DNA from 3 places in the Pseudobacillus sp. 179-B 2D1 NHS genome. Region 3 is predicted to be linked to each of the others. Evidence: riboswitches for the same ligand, from Rfam matches in the RefSeq annotation. Region 3 holds a riboswitch; each other region holds the start of a gene.
What was found. A riboswitch is a leader RNA that binds a small molecule or an ion and turns the genes downstream of it on or off. The one in region 3 is predicted to bind glycine.
Positions count from the first base shown of each region.

Region 1: another riboswitch for glycine. It lies ahead of glyA (serine hydroxymethyltransferase); the one in region 3 lies ahead of gcvT (glycine cleavage system aminomethyltransferase GcvT).
Region 2: another riboswitch for glycine. It lies ahead of ACH0BF_RS15815 (amino acid permease); the one in region 3 lies ahead of gcvT (glycine cleavage system aminomethyltransferase GcvT).

Region 1 is NZ_JBIQDP010000010.1:61,958-68,308, reverse strand. Features, by position in the region: gene ACH0BF_RS11845 (LAGLIDADG family homing endonuclease) at 1-286, opposite strand, end outside; gene ACH0BF_RS11840 (winged helix-turn-helix transcriptional regulator) at 481-831, opposite strand; gene ACH0BF_RS11835 (nitroreductase family protein) at 951-1,577, shown strand; glycine riboswitch at 1,718-1,818, shown strand; glycine riboswitch at 1,822-1,905, shown strand; partial or broken gene glyA (serine hydroxymethyltransferase) at 2,014-3,263, shown strand; gene ACH0BF_RS11825 (serine dehydratase beta chain) at 3,279-3,797, shown strand; gene sdaAA (L-serine ammonia-lyase, iron-sulfur-dependent, subunit alpha) at 3,797-4,678, shown strand; gene gcvH (glycine cleavage system protein GcvH) at 4,986-5,381, shown strand; gene ACH0BF_RS11810 (CarD family transcriptional regulator) at 5,757-6,230, shown strand.
Region 2 is NZ_JBIQDP010000016.1:28,629-34,979, reverse strand. Features, by position in the region: gene ACH0BF_RS15820 (MFS transporter) at 47-1,264, shown strand; glycine riboswitch at 1,605-1,701, shown strand; glycine riboswitch at 1,704-1,763, shown strand; gene ACH0BF_RS15815 (amino acid permease) at 2,213-3,592, shown strand; gene ACH0BF_RS15810 (methyl-accepting chemotaxis protein) at 3,820-5,547, shown strand; gene ACH0BF_RS15805 (AzlD domain-containing protein) at 5,615-5,941, opposite strand; gene ACH0BF_RS15800 (AzlC family ABC transporter permease) at 5,938-6,351, opposite strand, start outside.
Region 3 is NZ_JBIQDP010000014.1:2,410-8,760, forward strand. Features, by position in the region: gene gcvPA (aminomethyl-transferring glycine dehydrogenase subunit GcvPA) at 1-511, opposite strand, end outside; gene gcvT (glycine cleavage system aminomethyltransferase GcvT) at 535-1,635, opposite strand; glycine riboswitch at 1,724-1,803, opposite strand; glycine riboswitch at 1,807-1,897, opposite strand; gene ACH0BF_RS14350 (DEAD/DEAH box helicase) at 2,056-3,756, shown strand; gene ACH0BF_RS14355 (YqhG family protein) at 3,728-4,501, shown strand; gene ACH0BF_RS14360 (YqzE family protein) at 4,519-4,689, opposite strand; gene ACH0BF_RS14365 (hypothetical protein) at 4,750-5,130, opposite strand; gene comGF (competence type IV pilus minor pilin ComGF) at 5,127-5,621, opposite strand; gene ACH0BF_RS14375 (type II secretion system protein) at 5,542-5,850, opposite strand; gene comGD (competence type IV pilus minor pilin ComGD) at 5,834-6,295, opposite strand; gene comGC (competence type IV pilus major pilin ComGC) at 6,285-6,351, opposite strand, start outside.

The sequences.
Region 1 (6,351 bases), on a different contig from region 3:
TTTTATCTATTCTGAGATAAGGGGAAACTTCTTTTAAAATCATCAACACGCTCTCTTTGTTCTTTATAGACAAAGTATAAGAGTCCTTGTGAAGGCCAGGCTTATAATTTTTCTTATTACTAATGGCTCCGCCGGTCAGTGTTTGAATATAGAGAAGAAGCTCTTTATCCGACGAAGAAATTGTGATGCAAGGACGCCGATGTTCTCTTTGGTGCATTCTAGTTAGTGTGATAGAGCCTTCTCCATCTATAATCCCTGCTAAATAGCCCGCTTCCCAATCTTTCATGTCCTCTCCTCCTGAATTATTGTCATTCTTGAAAAATGGAAGCTTTGTGAAAGAAAAAACTTCGTCAAGTTGTTATGATCATCTACTTATATTGAAGCTTCAAAACATAGAACTGTTATGTCTATGAGTCTGTTTTTCTAAGGAAGGATAATAAACATTAAATTCTTATCTAGTTAATGACCCAGGTGTAGGGTTTAAATACGAGAAGCTTTACTAACCCAGCGCATAACAGCAGTAATGACATCTTCGAGTTCTTTGCCGATTGGGGTTAGTTCATAGATCACTTTTCTTGGGGAGGATTCAAATGTTTTCTTCACAACTAGTCTCTCATTTTCTAGCTCGCGCAGTCGTTCTGTAAGGAGCCGATCAGAAATGCCGGGGATTTCGTTTAATAATTCGTGATACCGTTTAGGGCCTTTCAGCAGTGTATAAATAATGACTCCCATCCAGCGCTTTCCGATGAACTCGATCGTGTGGTGAAAGTTATCGCAAATAGTGGTCTTATCTTTGTACTGAGAACAATTCAACTCATTTTGTTGGCTCATTCTATAACCTCAATGTTTTTATATAAATTTTAGCATATAGTATTTGACAAACCAAGCTTACTAATAGTAAGCTTGGTTTTGAACTTACTTAAAGTAAGTTCAATTAGGAGGGAAAGAAAGTGACAACAACTATGCAAAGTTTATCAGAAGTGATTCGCAATCGCCATTCTGTTAGAAAATATGATCCAACTTATAAAATTTCGAGAAATGAAATAGAAGAAATGCTGCAAGAAGCGATGCTAGCTCCTTCATCTAGCAACCTTCAGCCATGGCGCTTTATCGTTATTGATAATGAGGAGGTAAAGAAGGAACTAAGAGCCATTGCTTACAACCAAGAGCAAGTGGAGACATCTTCAGCTGTCATTGCTGTTCTAGGCGATGTAGAAATGTATAAAAATGTTGAAAAGGTATACCAAAGCAGCTATGAAGCTGGCTTTATGGATGAAGCGAGTATGAATAAACTGATTCAAAACACATATAATACGTATCCTAATGCGCCAGTTGAAGCAAGAGCCAATATTGCTTCATTTGATGCAGGGCTCGTCTCTATGCAGCTTATGCTTATTGCCAAAGCGAATGGTTATGATACGGTAACTATGGGCGGCTTTGATAAGCAGAAGTTTGCTGAGCGGTTTGATGTACCGGAACGCTACATTCCAATTGTTTTAATCGCTATTGGTAAAGCTGCTGCGCCTGCTCATAAAACGACTCGTCTTCCGCTGGAAGAAACAGTTCGTTTTATCTAACTAAATAGACGTTATTTAATAAAAGAGCATTTTCTGGTTTTTCAGAGTGCTCTTTTTATATTGCTTTTTCCTATCTTCATAAATTGAAAAAAGTGGTTGACAATTATAATTATTTTTAATATTCTAAACAAAAATAGCGGATGACGATTGTGGGAGAGCACGAGCAATAAGCCACCGAAGGAGCAAGTTCCAAAAAGACCCTTGGAGCTAATCTCTCAGGTAGAAGAACCACAATGGGACGCACCTCTGGAGAGCGCGTTTAGGTACGCCACCAAAGGGGAAGACTCTACGATCGATAAGAGTTAAACTCTCAGGTAAAAGGACAGAGAAGGGAAATGTTACCCTTTTCTGTCCTTTTTTGTGTGCAGAAAAAGGTAGCGAGAGATAAATGTACAGCACATGTTTAAAAGAGGAAATCTGAATAGGAGGCAAGGAAATGAGTTTGCAAAAAAATGATTTTACTATTTTTGAGGCGATTGAGAAAGAAAAGAGACGCCAGCATGAGACATTGGAATTGATTGCATCAGAAAACTTTGTCAGCCCGGATGTATTAGAAGCTATGGGAAGTGTAATGACGAATAAGTACGCGGAAGGATATCCGGGAAGGCGCTACTATGGGGGCTGTGAATTTGTCGATGTGGCGGAACGGGCAGCGATTGAACGTCTGACCAACCTATTTTGTGCTAAATATGCCAATGTGCAGCCTCACTCGGGGGCGCAGGCGAATCTCGCCGTCTTTTATGCACTGCTTCAGCCTGGCGATAAAATCATGGGCATGAATCTTTCGCATGGCGGACATTTAACTCACGGAAGCCCTGTGAGTATTTCTGGCAAATGGTTTGAGGTTGTTTCTTATGGAGTAAAGGAGGATACGCAATTAATTGATTACGATGAATTGGAGGAGATTGCCCATAAAGAAAAAACGAAATTGATCATTGCCGGGGCGAGTGCTTATCCGAGAACGATTGATTTTGCCCGCTTTAAAGAGATTGCCGATCAAGTGGACGCGAAATTGATGGTGGACATGGCGCATATCGCCGGGCTGGTGGCAGCAGGTCTTCACCCTTCTCCTGTTCCTTATGCAGATGTTGTGACAAGCACTACCCACAAAACATTGAGGGGGCCTCGGGGCGGCATTGTGTTAACGAACGACGAGGAAATCATTAAGGCTATTAACAAAGCAGTATTCCCAGGAATCCAGGGAGGCCCCCTTATGCACATTATTGCAGCAAAAGCGGTAGCTTTCAACGAAGCGGCGCAGCCGGACTTTAAAGAGTATGCCAAGCAAGTTATCCGAAACAGCCAGGCACTGGGCGAAGCGTTAAAGAGGGAAGGAGCTGCTCTTGTTTCCGGGGGGACAGATAACCACCTTGTCCTGCTGGATGTGCGTCCGTGGAGTCTGACTGGAAAAGAAGCAGAGCGTTTGCTTGAGGAAGCAGGTATTACCGTAAATAAGAACACGATTCCTTATGATCCGGAAGGCCCGTTTGTGACGAGCGGAGTGCGGATGGAACAGCTGCGTTAACTACGCGCGGCATGAAAGAAGAGCAAATGGAGAAAATTGCTCAGGTGATAGCCGCTGTGTTGAAAAACAAAGGGGAACCGGCGGTACTGGCACAGGCAAAAGAAACAACGGCCTCTATTTGCGAAGCTTATCCATTATTCCAACAGTCAGTCAACGTATAGGAAAGGAGCAACAAAATGGAATTTCAAAGCTGCTTTGACATTATCGGGCCTATTATGGTGGGGCCGTCAAGTTCTCACACCGCTGGCGTTGTATCGATTGGCAAATTTATTTATGAATGGTTGGGCGGGTGTCCTGAAGAGGCGGATATTGTCTTCTATGATTCCTTTGCTGAAACCTATCAAGGGCATGGAACGGATAAAGCACTGCTTGGCGGTTTACTTGGCATGGGGACGGATGACTCGGGCATTCGGGATGCTCTGAAGCGGGCCGGGGAGGTTGGCCTGGATTATACGATTGAGCCGCAAGGAAGCTGCTTATTTTTTGACCATCCGAACACGGCTATGGTTACAGCTAGACGGGGGAACCAGCTTGTAAAAGTAGGCGGTGCTTCTCTCGGAGGCGGGTTATCGAAAATCTTTATGATCAACGGCCGAATGGTCGATATTCGTTTGAGCACGAGCGATGATTTTTCGGTGCTGGCTAGAAACTATCAGATATATCGATTAAGAGAAGAAATTGCGAGGAATGCCTGATGGAGATCTTATCAATGAAACAGCTTCTGAAGTCTTGTGAAAAGGAGCAGAAAAGTATCGGTGAAGTGATGCTGCTGCTAGAAGAAAAGAAATCAGGCAAAAATCAACAAACGATTCTTCGCATGATGGAAGAACGGCTCATCAAAATGAAGGAAGCGGTCGACAGTGGAACAGAGGATTCCTCATCCGCGCCGAGCGGAATTTCCGGAGGAGATGCCGTAAAAATGCGAGATTACGTACGAGGAGGAAAAACGCTTACAGGCAGCTATATTAGTCAGGCAATGACTTTCTCACTGGCTACTTCGGAAAGCAATGCCAGAATGGGAGTCATTGTGGCTACGCCCACTGCCGGAGCAGCAGGCATTTTGCCAGGCGTGCTCTTTTCGCTTCATCACAATGACGGAACGCCCTTTAAGGAGTTGGTTATGGGACTGTTTACCGCCAGCATGCTCGGCTATGTGATTGCTAATCGTTCGTTTATTTCCGGGGCTGCTGGAGGATGCCAGGCGGAAGTGGGCTCGGCAGCCGCCATGGCTGCTGGCACCATCACTGAATTAAAGGGAGGCAGCCCAGAGCAAGCTGTGCATGCAACGGCGATAGCGATGAAGTCTCTCCTAGGATTGGTTTGTGATCCGGTGGCAGGGCTTGTTGAAGTGCCTTGTATTAAACGGAATGCGATCGGTACATCCATTGCTTTTTCGGCTGCAGACTTGGCTCTTGCAGGAGTAGAAAGCCGCATTCCATGTGATGAGGTAATTGAGGCAATGTACAAAGTGGGGAAAGATATGCCAAGAACATTAAGAGAAACGGCTCTTGGCGGTCTTGCTATGACTGAGACTGGTCAGAGGATAAAAGAACAGCTCTTCTGCAGTAAGAAATAAAGCAATTTATGGATGGGAAAGACGATTGCTATATAAAAGGGATATCAGTGTTTATTTATATAGAAGTAACGATGACAGAGAGCAGCTTGAATAAAAGTGTTGTCGGTGGGAGAAGAAATGACTATTGCTTGGGGGAGCGGTAGCCATTTACAGGAAGAAGCTCAGTAAAAAGGCAGTGACTGTTAGGATAAAGACACCGGCTTATAAGTGGGGTATAAACTGTTTTTTGATATATATGTTAGTTAAGTAGGACGCGATTGGATTTATAAAACAAAGAGAACGTTTGAGGGGAAAGGGAGAAGAACAGATGACAGAAGCAACAGCGAATTTACTATATAGCGAAGAACATGAATGGGTACTTCAATTAAGTGAAAACCGGGTAAGAATTGGTATTTCTGATTATGCCCAAAAGCAGTTAGGGGATATTGTATTTGTAGAAAATCCAGAGATGAATGACGAAGTAACGGCCAATGAATCTATGGGAACTATTGAATCTGTTAAGGCGGTGTCAGAATTATTTTCTCCTCTCTCAGGCACGGTTATGACTGTTAATGAACGGTTAGAGGACAATCCTGAATTAATTAACGAGCAGCCTTATAAAGAGGGCTGGTTGATCGAAGTGGAGATGTCTAATCCGGAAGAACTGAAGGTGCTGCTAAGTGAAGGCGACTATGAAGCGTTTATTAATGAAGGAGAAAAATAAGGCCAGCAACGCTTGATAGAGAAAGAACTGGCAGCCAGGTATTAGAACTACTAAGAAAAACGATAAGAGAGAAGGCAAGGTGTGAATAGGTGATCCGAGAGCGCACAAGCCCAGGCGGCTGTTTCAAGTTGTAAGTATCATAGTCAATATTTACTGTCGCATGCAGGTTTCTTCCTGCATGCGTTTTATGTTCTCAAGGTTACAAAGGATGAATTAAATGTTGACGATAAAAATCTTCATAAGTACAAGAATTTTGGTTTATATACAAGAAAAAGAATATTGATTATTTTAAATATTCGTGATATATTTAAAAATTTGAATAAAAATATTGTTGTGATAACATAGTAGTTGTAAATGTGAATGGAGGTGGAGGATTTGTTTCAAGTTGGCGACAAGGTTTTTTATCCAATGTATGGAGCAGGGGTGATCGAAGCCATAGAAGAACGAGAAATCCAAGGGAAAACACAAGAGTACTGTGTTATTGCCATTCCTCTTAGTAAGATGGATGTCATGATTCCTGTAAAGGTGATCAAGAAATCACGAATCCGTTCGATTACTAGCAGAAAAGTAGCAAAAGAGATATTATCCGACTTTGATAATAAGGTATCTGATTGTTCGCTTTCGTGGAAGGAAAGGTTAAAAAAGAATACGGAAAAAATGAAGACAGGAGAAATGCAGGACACAGCTGAAGTAGTTCGAGACTTGCTTCATTATGAACGGGAAAAAGCGCTTAACTCTGTTGAAAAGCAGTTGCTTGACCGTGCCAAGCGTATTCTAATTAGTGAATTAATCATGATAAAAGATATTACGGAAAATGAAGCGGCAGAGTTGCTGAAACTCACAAGTTGACGTAAAAGGGAAATGATTTTTCAAGCGTGATGGTCTGAAACATCTTGATTTAGAGCGTCCTGAATTTTTAGGATGCTTTTTACACTGATAAAATATTTAAAAGATTAATATTGAAGAAAAA
Region 2 (6,351 bases), on a different contig from region 3:
CGTCAATGGAGAGAGTACATATAATTTTTGAATAGGAATGATACTTATGTCGACTGCAACGAATAAAGCCGAAGTACGTCAGGCTACAATCTACAGTATTTTGTTTGCTATTAGTGCAGGGCACTTTATTAATGACTCCATACAATCTGTAGTCCCTGCTATGTTTCCGATTATTGAACGTTCTTTAGATTTATCTTATGCACAGCTGGGCTGGATTGCTTTCGTATTAAATATGACCTCTTCGGTGATGCAGCCGGTATTTGGAGCTGCGGCTGACCGGAAACCGCAACCATACCTGCTGCCGGCCGGAATGCTTCTATCTATGATTGGTGTTATCGGTTTTGGTTTGTCTCCTAACTTTTATTTCGTACTCTTCGCTGTATTGTTTATTGGCTTAGGGTCAGCTGTTTTTCATCCGGAAGGATCACGGGTCGCTTTTATGGCAGCAGGTGGCAAGCGAGGGCTGGCCCAATCCATTTATCAAATGGGCGGGAACGGCGGCCAATCGCTGGCTCCAGTTTTTACAGCCTACATTTTTTTACCGCTTGGTCAGAAGGGAGCGTTATTGTTTGCGGCAGTTACCGCAGTTGGTGCGTTGCTGCTTTCAAGAGTCTCCGCCTGGTATAAGCAACGGCTGACAACTCAGGCGGCAAAGAAGAAACAGCAAGTTTCCTTGGAAAAAACAAAATTACAGGCACGGATAAAGTGGGCAATGGTGTTATTAATTTTCTTTGTATTTGCCCGCTCCTGGTATGCGGCAGCTATAACGAACTTTTATCAATTTTATTTAATTAAGGATTATGGATTGACTATTAAACAATCACAATTATATTTGTTTGTTTACTTGGCTGCTGGCGTGGCAGGCACGTTTCTTGGCGGGCCGCTGGCTGATCGCTTTGGCCGGAAAAATCTACTTGTCTTTTCCATGCTGGGTGCTGCTCCGCTTACAGTCATTCTTCCATATGTACCGGCTTTCGCTGTCCTGCCGCTCTTGTTGTTAATTGGTTTTATCTTGCTATCAAGCTTTAGTGTAGCCGTGGTTTATGCACAGGAGCTGCTTTCTAATAAAATTGGGATGGCTTCCGGTTTAATTGTTGGGCTTGCGTTCGGGATGGGGGCTATCGGGGCTGTCATCCTCGGCTTTCTCGCTGACAGTTTCGGAATAAAATTTATTATGATTCTATCAAGTCTTCTCCCGCTTCTCGGTATTTGTGCTCTTTGGCTTCCAGGAGATCAAAAATTACGGGAAATGCAGGATAAGTAATGGTAAATTAAAGACCGCTTCACATACAGTTATTCACTGGTTGTGCGGCGGCTTTTTTTACCTATCAGTAATCAATTTATCAATAAGGCGGAGGAAGGTATGCTAAGGCAAATAGTCAGTATAATTTAGATGGCTATAAAAATGATGTATTAAATTTTTAAGCAGAGCCTATTAGTTGAAAAGCAATGTATACGTTTATTAAGCTGCATAGTATTTTAAGTTCTTTACTCTTTAGTAGATGTAATAGCTTTTTTGTAGAATTGAGTCAACTTAGTTCTGAATATTCAGTTGACATGATCTCTTCCATAGACTAGTATCTAAATTAGATAGATAAGAGCGGATGAATATTGTGGGAGAGACTAGACCCATGGTTTAGCACCGAAGGAGCAAGTACCAGCTGGTATCAATCTCTCAGGTAAAAGGACTACAATAGGACGCATCTCTGGAGAGAGCCATAGGCCACCAAAGGAGTTAAACTCTCAGGTACAAGGGACAGAGAAAAATGGGAAATACTCCTGTTTTTCTCTGTCTTTTTTTGTCGGAGAAAAATGGAGAAAAGTAAAAAGGAGGAGGAGAAGCTCGAAATTATCCTTGTAAGAAAAAGAATTGTAATGACTCTATTTCTAGATTGATTGCACAACAAGAAATGAAAGAAACTGCCCTGAAAAAGAGTTAGAATCCTTGGATTCGATTGTTTTAGAAATTGCAGGCATTAACGGAACGGGAGCATGTGTATTGACAAAAGTTACCACTGCAGAGCATGCATGTTCTTTTGAGGAATTTATTTATTCTAAAATGTAAGCGCTTTTTTTCTTTCGGATTAACGAATTTTATATTAAACTTTAATTGTGGGATATTTAATTTATTAGCTTACGATTTAAATACCGTAACAAAATATTTTAAATCGACAAGAAAGAATATTCCGAAAAGTAGAAAGAGGGAAATGGTATGCAGGAACAAACTTTGTCGAGAGGCCTGAAAAACCGGCACGTGCAACTCATTGCTATTGGCGGGGCAATTGGAACAGGATTATTTCTTGGAGCAGGAAAATCTATTCATTTAGCAGGCCCTTCCATTTTATTTGCTTATATGATTACAGGAGTCATTTGTTTTTTAATCATGCGTGCACTTGGGGAATTGCTTTTAAGTAATTTAAATTATCATTCGTTTGTTGACTTTGTAAGAGATTATTTAGGGAATATGGCAGCGTTTATGACTGGATGGACCTACTGGTTCTGTTGGATTTCTATTGCGATGGCCGATTTAACGGCTGTTGGTTTGTATACTCAGTATTGGTTTCCATCTGTCCCGCAGTGGATGCCAGGGTTAATCGCCCTTGTCATTTTACTATTTATGAACCTTGCTACTGTCAAACTGTTTGGTGAAATGGAATTCTGGTTTGCTTTGATTAAGGTTATCGCCATTCTAGCACTGATTGTTGTTGGGGTTGTAATGATTATTAAAGGCTTTTCTACTCCTTCAGGAGCAGCCAGTTTTACAAATCTATGGAGCCATGGCGGCATGTTCCCTAATGGCATAAATGGATTTATCCTTTCCTTCCAGATGGTCGTGTTTGCGTTCGTTGGCATTGAATTGGTAGGGTTGACAGCGGGTGAAACAGAGGATCCAGAGAGAGTTATTCCAAAAGCGATTAACAATATTCCTATTCGGATTATTATTTTCTATATTGGTGCGCTTATCGTTATTATGAGTGTGTATCCGTGGAACGATATTATCCCAACCGAAAGCCCATTCGTGCAAGTATTCGTGGCAGTTGGTATCGCTGCAGCTGCTGGTATTGTGAATTTCGTCGTGTTGACGTCTGCGGCTTCAGCATGTAATAGTGCCATCTTTAGTACAAGCCGGATGGTCTACTCACTTGCTAAAGACAAAAATGCACCTGTATCTTTGGCCAAGCTTGATGGTCGCAAGGTACCTTCTAATGCCTTGTTCTTTTCAACAGTAGTCATCTTGATTTCCGTTGTATTGAACTATGTGATGCCAGAGGGAGTATTTACATTAATCACAAGTGTTTCTACCGTATGTTTTATCTTTATTTGGGGCATTACAATCATCAGCCATTTGAAATACCGTAAAACAAGACCGGATTTAGCGAAAGTGAATAAATTTAAAATGCCGCTTTACCCGTTTGCTAATTACTTAATTTTAGCTTTCCTGGCATTCGTTCTTGTCGTGCTTGCTCTTGCGGAAGATACTCGTATTTCCTTATTCATTACGCCTGTTTGGTTTATTTTGTTAATCGCGGTGTATAAGATGCGCAAAGTAAAGATAAATCATGCCGATCAAGAAAAAATAGTAGAAAATTAAAAGACAATATAATAGATGTAAAGACCGGAGCTGCAGCTGAAAAGTATAAACGCTTATTCAGCTGCAGCTCCTTTTATTTTCCTATATCTTGCATGTTAGAAAGCTATCTGTTAAAAGGTAGCCATCATTATAGCTAAAAATTGAAAATAGAAAGGATATACATTATAGTAAAATATTAGTAGGATAATAAGCCTATCTATTACAACTAAAGATCATAGGGGGAGAATATGAGAAAAAACGCTTCTGTTCGATCAAAAATTTTATTAGTTATCACAGCTATCATCTTTACTATTGGCCTTGCTGCATCAGCAGGAATTTACTATTCCGTCCATACTTCTGCCAATCATTCGTTAGGAGCCTTCGCAGGGGATATAGCAAAAAACTATAGTGAAACAATAGATGGGGAAAAGTATGAATCGTTTATAAACGATCCAAAGGAAGATAGAAATTATCATTCGCTTCAAAAGAAGTTAGCGCACTTTCGAGAACAAACGGGGGCTTTATTCGTATATATTTTAGATGTAGACGGTCAAAAGGTCCGCAACATGATAGATGGAGGCTCCAACCTTTCGGATGATAAACCGCCTGCAATGGGAGACGAGAGCTCTATTCCTGCAGAAGAGCTAGCTCCGGTATTGGAGGGAGAGATACAGCGTACAGATGTATTCAACGATCCGAAATACGGCCAATATTTATCAGGGTTTGCACCAATCAAAAACGAGAACGGAGAAGTGATTGGTGTATTGGGAATTGATATTTCGGCTGAAACCGCTAACAAAATAGGAGGGGATGTATTTTTCTCTACTGGGTTAAAGCTTCTAGCCCTTATTTTTTTATTGTTTTTATTAACTGTTGGAGGAATGAACGTTTATTTAAAAAGAAAGCTTTCTCCATTAACTTTACTTGAAAAGCAAGCGGAGAAAATGGGGAACGGTGATTTTTCCGAACAGATTCAGGCTGCCTCAGGAAAAGATGAATTTAGCAAAATTCAACAGGCGTTTATACTTATGCAGAAGCAGTTAAGAGGATTAATTAAAGAGGTACAGTCATCCTCAGATTATAGCGCCAACACATTTACAGAAATAACAAACGGTTCACGGGATATTCGTGAACAGACGAAAGAAATTGTACATGCAAGCAGTGAAATTGCTTTGGGGAATCAGGAGGTTACAAAAGCTGTTGAAAAGTCTGCGGTGGCCGTCAACCATTTACATGAAAATTTAAATGATATGGAGCAAAATATTCAAAAATTGCATTGTTTTTTTAAAGAAATTACGGCAGGACAGCAAGAGAGCATTGCGCAACTCAGTCAATTTATCATTCATTCTGAGCAAACACAGACGAGTTATCAATCAATGGTAGAAGAATTAAAAATACTACAGGAAGAGTCTGCGGCTATTACAAAGATTATTTCTGACATTCAAGGCATTGCTGATCATACAAATTTACTAGCGCTCAATGCTAGCATCGAAGCTGCAAGAGCTGGAGAACATGGGAAGGGATTTGCGGTAGTAGCTAAAGAAGTCAGCGCTCTTTCCACCCAATCGAAAGAAGCAACGAGTATGATCCAGCATTCTTTAAGCAACATTCAGTCGCAAGTGGAAAAAACGATTGAACGAACGGATGCAACATCACGGGAATTCCTTATTCAAAAAGCTGAAATTGACGCAGTCATTACAAATGTCAATCGCTTGAAAGAAAAAATCGAACAATCCTTTAGGGAGTTAACTGTTATTCAAGAGAGAACGTCTTCAATTATGAGCGAACATTCTACTTTAAATCACCAGATGATCTCTGTAAATTCTGTATCAGAAGAAACGGCTGCTGCTACAGAAGAGGTGGATGCAATTATTCAGCAGGTGCAAAGCAATTTGAATCGCTTTACAGATCAAGTTATAGAAGCCGGTCATGTTGTTACAGAGGTCCATCAAAAGGTACGAGCCTTCAAATTATAAACCCATTAAAAAAGCTAGTTCGTCCAGAAGTACTTCTGGACGAACTAGCTTTTTGTTGAGAGCAATCTTATATAAAATTTCTTAAGGCTGCCATGATGGCAATCCCGACGATAACAGTTACTAACAGGCTTTTCGTCCATAAAGCAATGAGTAAAGTAGGAATGGTTGCTACTAAAACTTGCCAATTAAGAGACGGTAGTGTTCCTTCTCTATGCTCAATTACACTTCCTGCCACCAAAGCCGTTAAAATACACACTGGGATAAAGGAAAGCCACTTCATTATAGCGTCCGGTAGTTGTACGTTACGCACAATCAGAAAAGGAGCAACACGAGGAATCCAAGTCACGATCGCACAGCCGGCCAGGATAAGAATTACAGTTATGTTTATACTCATTTAGACGTCACCACCCCGATGGTCGCTACGATCACAGTCGAGAAAATAACGGCGAGATCGACTGTGACGAAAGATGAGAAAATATACATCATTACAATCATTAGGAAGATAAGCATTAAATAGTGCTTTAACTTGGCTGCTTTAATGCTTTCCAGCTGCAGTACAAGGAGGGCGATAAACATTGCAGTTAAAGCAAAATCTAAGCCGAATTTCTCAGGATCAGCTACCCACTTTCCAAGAACTGCACCAATGACACAAGAAGCAATCCACGTCGTATAAGCCGTTAAATTAAGCCCATTCATCCAACGGTCATTCACCGGCCTGTTGTTGAAAATTCTTCCTGCTGCGACTCCGAATGATTCGTCTGTTACAAGCGTTCCGATGCCAGCGTTTTTCCATGCGGAATATTT
Region 3 (6,351 bases):
CATCGCGCGACTCTGGATGAACGGTTTCTGACACGAGCACTTTCTTTCTTTTCGTCCGGCCCGCACTTAGCATAGCCGCTTCCGCCAACGCTGTACCTCCGTCATACATAGAAGAGTTGGCCACATCCATACCTGTCAATTCACAAATCATTGTTTGGAACTCAAAGATCGCCTGCAGCTCTCCTTGGGAGATTTCCGGCTGGTACGGTGTATACGCTGTGTAAAACTCCGAACGGGAAATTACATGATCCACGATAGAAGGGGTATAATGATCATATACGCCCGCTCCTAAAAAGGAAGCATATTGCTTGGCATTTATATTCTTTGCTGCCAGTGAGCTTAATTCTTTTTTGAGTGCTGGTTCCGCTTTCGCTTTCTTAATATCATATAATCCTTGAAAGCGTACTTTTTCAGGAATATCCGCAAACAATTCGTCTATTGTTTGGACACCCACTGCTGCAAGCATTTCCTTTTTGTCCGTTTCTGTCATCGGCAAGTAACGATGCTTCATAATGTTTTCCCTTCCCTCTTCTTTTATTTTGAACGTTTATAGAATGGCGGTTTTACAGTTTTAGCTGCCAGCTTCTTACCGCGGACTTCCACCAGCAGTTCTTCACCAGGTACAGCACATTCTGCTTTTACTAAAGCGAGCCCGATATTTTTCTTTAAAGTCGGCGACTGAGTACCGGTTGTCACATGACCAACTTGTTCTTCGCCTGAAAAAACAGCATATCCATGGCGCGGAATCCCCCGGTCAATCATTTCAAGACCAATCAGTTTTCGCTCCGGATCATTTTCTTTCTGCTCCTTTAGAACTTCCAGCCCGATAAAATCATCTTTATTTGTTTTCACAGCAAAGCCTAAGCCCGCTTCAATTGGAGAAATGTCTTCTGCCAGTTCTTGACCGTACAGCGCTAGATTTGCTTCAAACCGCAAAGTATCACGGGCACCAAGACCACATGGAAGAAGCCCATCTTCTTCACCTGCTTCTAGAAGATCCTGCCACAGCTTAGGGGCCTCCTCACTGCGACTGTAAATTTCAAAGCCGTCTTCTCCCGTGTAACCAGTGCGTGACACCAGAGCAGGCACCCCATTGATTCTGACTTCTTGACGGAATTTAAAAGGCCTGATTTCGCCCAAATCCAAGTCAGGTACAAGCTTTTGCAAGATTCCTTCTGCGGCTGGCCCTTGGATGGCAAGCTGTGCCCAGTCTTTTGATACATTTTCGATTTGCACGTCTCCTACCTGATGCTTCTTTAGCCAGGCAAAATCCTTATCTGTGTTAGCAGCATTGACAACAAGCAGGTAATTTTCTTCAGCAAGCATGTAAACAAGCAAATCATCAACAGCTCCGCCTTTTTCATTGCACATAATTGTATACATCGCTTGGTTCGGCTGCAGCTTTGACAAATCATTCGTCATCATCTTTTGGAGGAAAGCCAATGCGCCTTCTCCTTTTACAGTAACCTCGCCCATGTGGGAAACGTCAAAAAGTCCTGCTTTTGTCCGGACAGCTTCATGTTCTTCCTTAATGCTTGAGAACTGAACAGGCAGCTCCCATCCTCCAAAGTCAATTGTTTTTGCTCCAGACTGCTTATACCATTCAAACAATGGCGTGCGCTTTAACTCTCCCATTTCCCTACCCCTCTCTCATTGTCATTCTCACGGTTCAGCCCATTATTTTTGCATAAAAAAAGACAGAGAACAGCTTATAAAAGTTGTTCTCTGTCCTTGAACCTGAAAGTTTAACCTGATGAACAGGCTGTCTTCTTTGGTGGTTTCGTTACGAAACGCTCTCCAGAGTCGCGTCCAGCAAGAGTTCTTTTGCCTGAGAGATTCACAAAAAGCTTGTTTGCTCCTTCGGCGCTGTATGAACAGTCTCTCCCCTCGCCTTCATTCGCTATATTTAATTAATAAATGGGCATACTATGAACATCTGATTCATACGAATCAAGAATGTTCGCTTTTTTGTAAAATGACATAATATTTTGTTCAATTACATCCTACCATTAAAGGTAAGGTTTCGGCAACATATTTTATAAAGGAGTTTTTCAAATGAATGTGGAAATCTATTTTAATCACGCCTGGGAAGAAGAATTAGAGAAAAGAATAGAACAAGACGGGCCGTGGGGCAATTGGCCGCTCTTTCAATCAACTGTAAACATGGAAACACGAATGATGGTGCCGAATTTTGAAGGATTGTTAGCCCCTAGCTTTTTACCAGAGCTTACGGCCTTGCCCCATCAGCTTGAAGCAGCTAGAAGAGTAGTGGAAGAAATGAATGGAAAAGCGATTTTAGCGGACGAAGTAGGGCTGGGAAAAACGATTGAAGCCGGATTGGTATTAAAAGAATACTTGATCCGTGGCCTCGTGAAAAAAGTGTTAATTTTAGCTCCAGCTTCTCTTGTCTCCCAATGGGCCAATGAATTAAATAGTAAGTTTTATATTCCTGCTATCGCTCAGAAAAAATTTTATGCGTGGGATCAGCATGACATCGTCATCTCGTCTATCGACACGGCGAAGCGAAGCCCTCACAAAGAAAAGATCTATGAACAAGACTATGATTTAGTCATTATCGATGAGGCTCATAAATTAAAAAACCATAAAACCAAAAACTATCAGTTTGTCCGTCATTTAAAAAAGAAGTTTTGCCTGCTTTTAACGGCAACACCTATTCAAAACCGTCTTGATGAAATGTTTCATCTTGTTTCATTATTAAAGCCCGGCCATCTTGGTAGCGAAGGACAATTTACAGAGCGGTTTAAAAAGGGCGACCGCCAGGTACAAAATCATCATCATTTAATCAAGCTAATGAATAAAGTGATGATTCGTAACCGCCGGCAGGATACAGGGGTGGAATGGACAGCGAGAAAAGTAGAATCAGTAAAAGTAACGTTCACAGAAGAAGAACGTTCCCTCTATCAGGCTCTTGAGTATTTCGTTCGCAGCCAGCCTGACGATGTACGATCTTCCTTTTCTTTGCTTACTTTGCAACGGGAAGCTTGCAGCAGCAAAGAGGCAGTCTTTTTTACCTTGAAGAACATGGCTAGAAAGCTGTACGGAGATAATCTTGATTTTCCGGAGAGTTTCCAAAACGTTTTGTCCCACATACAAAATGTAACACGAAACTCAAAAGCGGAAAAAGCGCTTGAACTCGTTCAATCTATTAATGATAAAGTCATTATCTTTACTGAATATCGAGCCACTCAATTATATTTGCAATGGTTCTTTAAACAAAACGGCATTTCGTCCGTTCCTTTTCGTGGTGGCTTTAAGCGCGGGAAAAAAGATTGGATGAAACAACTTTTTGAAAAGCAGGCACAAGTCTTAATTGCTACAGAAGCTGGCGGAGAAGGATTAAACCTGCAGTTTTGTCACCATGTCATTAACTTTGACCTTCCCTGGAATCCGATGCGCCTTGAACAAAGAATTGGCCGTGTTCATCGTTTCGGGCAAACGAAAGATGTACGCATTTACAATTTCAGCACTGAAGATACGATTGAAGACAGAATTCTGCAGCTTCTTTATGAAAAAATCCATTTATTTGAACAAGCTGTCGGACAATTAGATGATATTTTAGAGAAAATGGACATTCCCAATATGCAGGAACACTTGGCTGATATTTTTCAAAACTCAAGAACGGAAGGAGAGCTGCGCGTCAAGATGAAAAACCTTGAAGCTGTCATTGATCTGGCTAACGAGTGGCATGAAGAGGAGGAATCATTTAGTGAAAAACGAAATTCATCTATTTCTTGAAAATTATTTTAGAGCAGCTGAATGCACATTTTTACAAGAAACAGAAGGAGCCCTCTGTGTAAAGCTGACTCCTGAGATTGATAAGGAACTAATGAACCGGCCCTTTTACTGGCATTATGCCGAAAAAACTGGAATGAAGGCAGAACCACTTTCGTTAACACTGATTACCGATCAGGCAAAAGCGCCTCCGAATATTGAAGGAGAGAGCGTGCATTTCGGTACACCGCGCTTACAGCAAATTTTTGAATCAGCAAAGAAACATACAAGTTTCATCCGACTTTACGAACAGAGAGAGTCTGGCAGCCAGCAGCCGCTTCAGCCCTGGCTCTTAGTTAATATAAAGGTCTCCTATGAAGCAAATCACAAAAAAGATATCTTTCATTCACTGGGCCTCAATTTAATTAATGGAGCAATTCAAGAAGAATTTATGAATGTACTCAATCGGAAGCTATTAGTATCAAAAATCCCTGACTTTTCTTTTACCATCACTCCTTTAATCAAGCCGAAAAGCGGCGTCAAAAGGCTTCAACGTTTTTTGACATCCCGACTTGAAAAAGAAACTCATGATTGGGCAGTAAAAGCTAAGAAAGAATGGGAAGAGGATTTGGTCTTACTTGATTATTTTTATGAAGATGAGGAGAAGCCCGAAGCTTATTTTATTGAAAAGGCCGCATTGGAAAAACAGTATTCTCCGAAGATTCATGTAGATATTATTAATGGCGGTGTAATCTATTTGCACTCATAGATAAAAAGCGCTGGCCATCACTTTTTATGAAAGAGCTGGCGCAGCGCTAATGGAAGCAGGCCGAACCATCTAAAAGAAAAGTTGGCACGGCCAGCCCGCTTTTGGCGTCGCTTTTCTTTCCTTACTTTTTTCGGTTCACTAAAATAACCGAGAAACGTTTCTACAAAATATCTTACATAGTCGCTCATATACACCGCCTCCTGTAGTCGGTGTCATTTTTTCCAGTTTTTCCTTATTTTAAACGCTGTTTATTCAACCCATTGGATAATCCGTCTCTCGGTCATGCTGTAAATAACTTTTGTTGAAAAGCGGGAATCCGGTTTATTGGTCTTTAAATGAACCACTACTAGTTCTTCTCCCTCGTTGGGCTGAGCGGCATAAACGACTTTTCCGCGATTTGTACGATACTCGCCGGACAGGGAGGTTCCTTGTTCCAACAAGGGAAGAATTTCCTGAAGGGTCATTGATTCTATCACTTTTGTTTCATAATAATCTGTCAAAAACAAAGCTGTCTTCTGCTTGCTCACAAAAATACCCGTTCCGAAAATGGCAGCTGTGCAAACAATAGTGAAAAGTAGAAGTGTATAAGGAAGAATGACTCCCTTTTCATTGGTGATTACACCTTTCATATAGCCTCTCCTGTAAATATATGAAATTGTGCCTTTTCTTTCTCACCATTTTTAAAGCCTGCCTCCGCGCACAACAGTGAACCACATGGATAAAATTGTATGGATGAAGCTTGCTGAAGAATCATCTCATGCCCTCTGCCACCCACTCTTCTTCTTACGCCATCATTATATTTTTCAATTGAAATAACATCTGTTCCTTGAATAAATGTCAGTTTTTGCGCGCTTATTTGAAGAGAATGGGAAACATTTATTTCCTTTCTAAGCTGCAGTACAAACAGCTCCCACTCTGCCCTTCTTTCCGGCTTAAGCTGTTCTTCTGTCTGATATACTGCTCCGTATATAAGTGGGAAGAGAGCAGCAATACTGATAAAGATGAGTAAAACGAACAAAGACTCTACGATTGTAAACCCCCTATTGTTTCTTAATACAGTAGACTTCTCCCGATACTTCAAAACAAGCTGATCCAATGCTCGTTTCCCAGGAAATATCATATTTCTCTCCCTCTCTCTCATAGACCACGTGAAAGTCTTCTCCTTCAATCATTTGCTTTGCCCCCTCTTCATATAAAAGCCTCATCCCCTTTTGCCTCTCCCAAAGGGCTTTGGATTGTCCTGTCATTTGCCCCATCAATGGCAGTATAAAAGCGGCTAGCATGGCTATGACCATTAAAGATAGTAGGCTTTCTGCAAGTGTAAAGCCCCCTTCATTGTTCTTTAACATAAAATCTCCCCTTGCCAATTTGAAAAATCAACGAAATGTGACGATCAAGGTATTCAAAATGAACGGTGCCGAAGCTGCTCGTATTTCCATTCGGCAAAAAAGATAATTTGGCTAACGATCCATCCACATATCGAATAGTATCAGGCATGCTCCTTTGAACAAGCAAGTTCGTAGGAGCAGTCAGCGGCCGAATGGTATAGCGATTTTCCGTATAAATAAACCTCACTTCCACTACCTCTTGCTTGGCAATAGCATACGACTGAGCGAGAAACAGGTCTGCCTGCAGTTGATTGAGAAATTGTTGTTTTTCAAAGTCAGCAGCTACCCTTGGAAAAGGAAGCACAGCTACCGATAGTAAAACGACTATAACTGTAAGAATGACCATCGTTTCAACAAGGGTAAAGCCCTCATCTGATCTTGCGCACCGTTCTATTTTATTTAACAATTGATACCTCTCCATCGGCTCCAATCTTTAATTGGTCTCCATTTGGACAAGCTGTT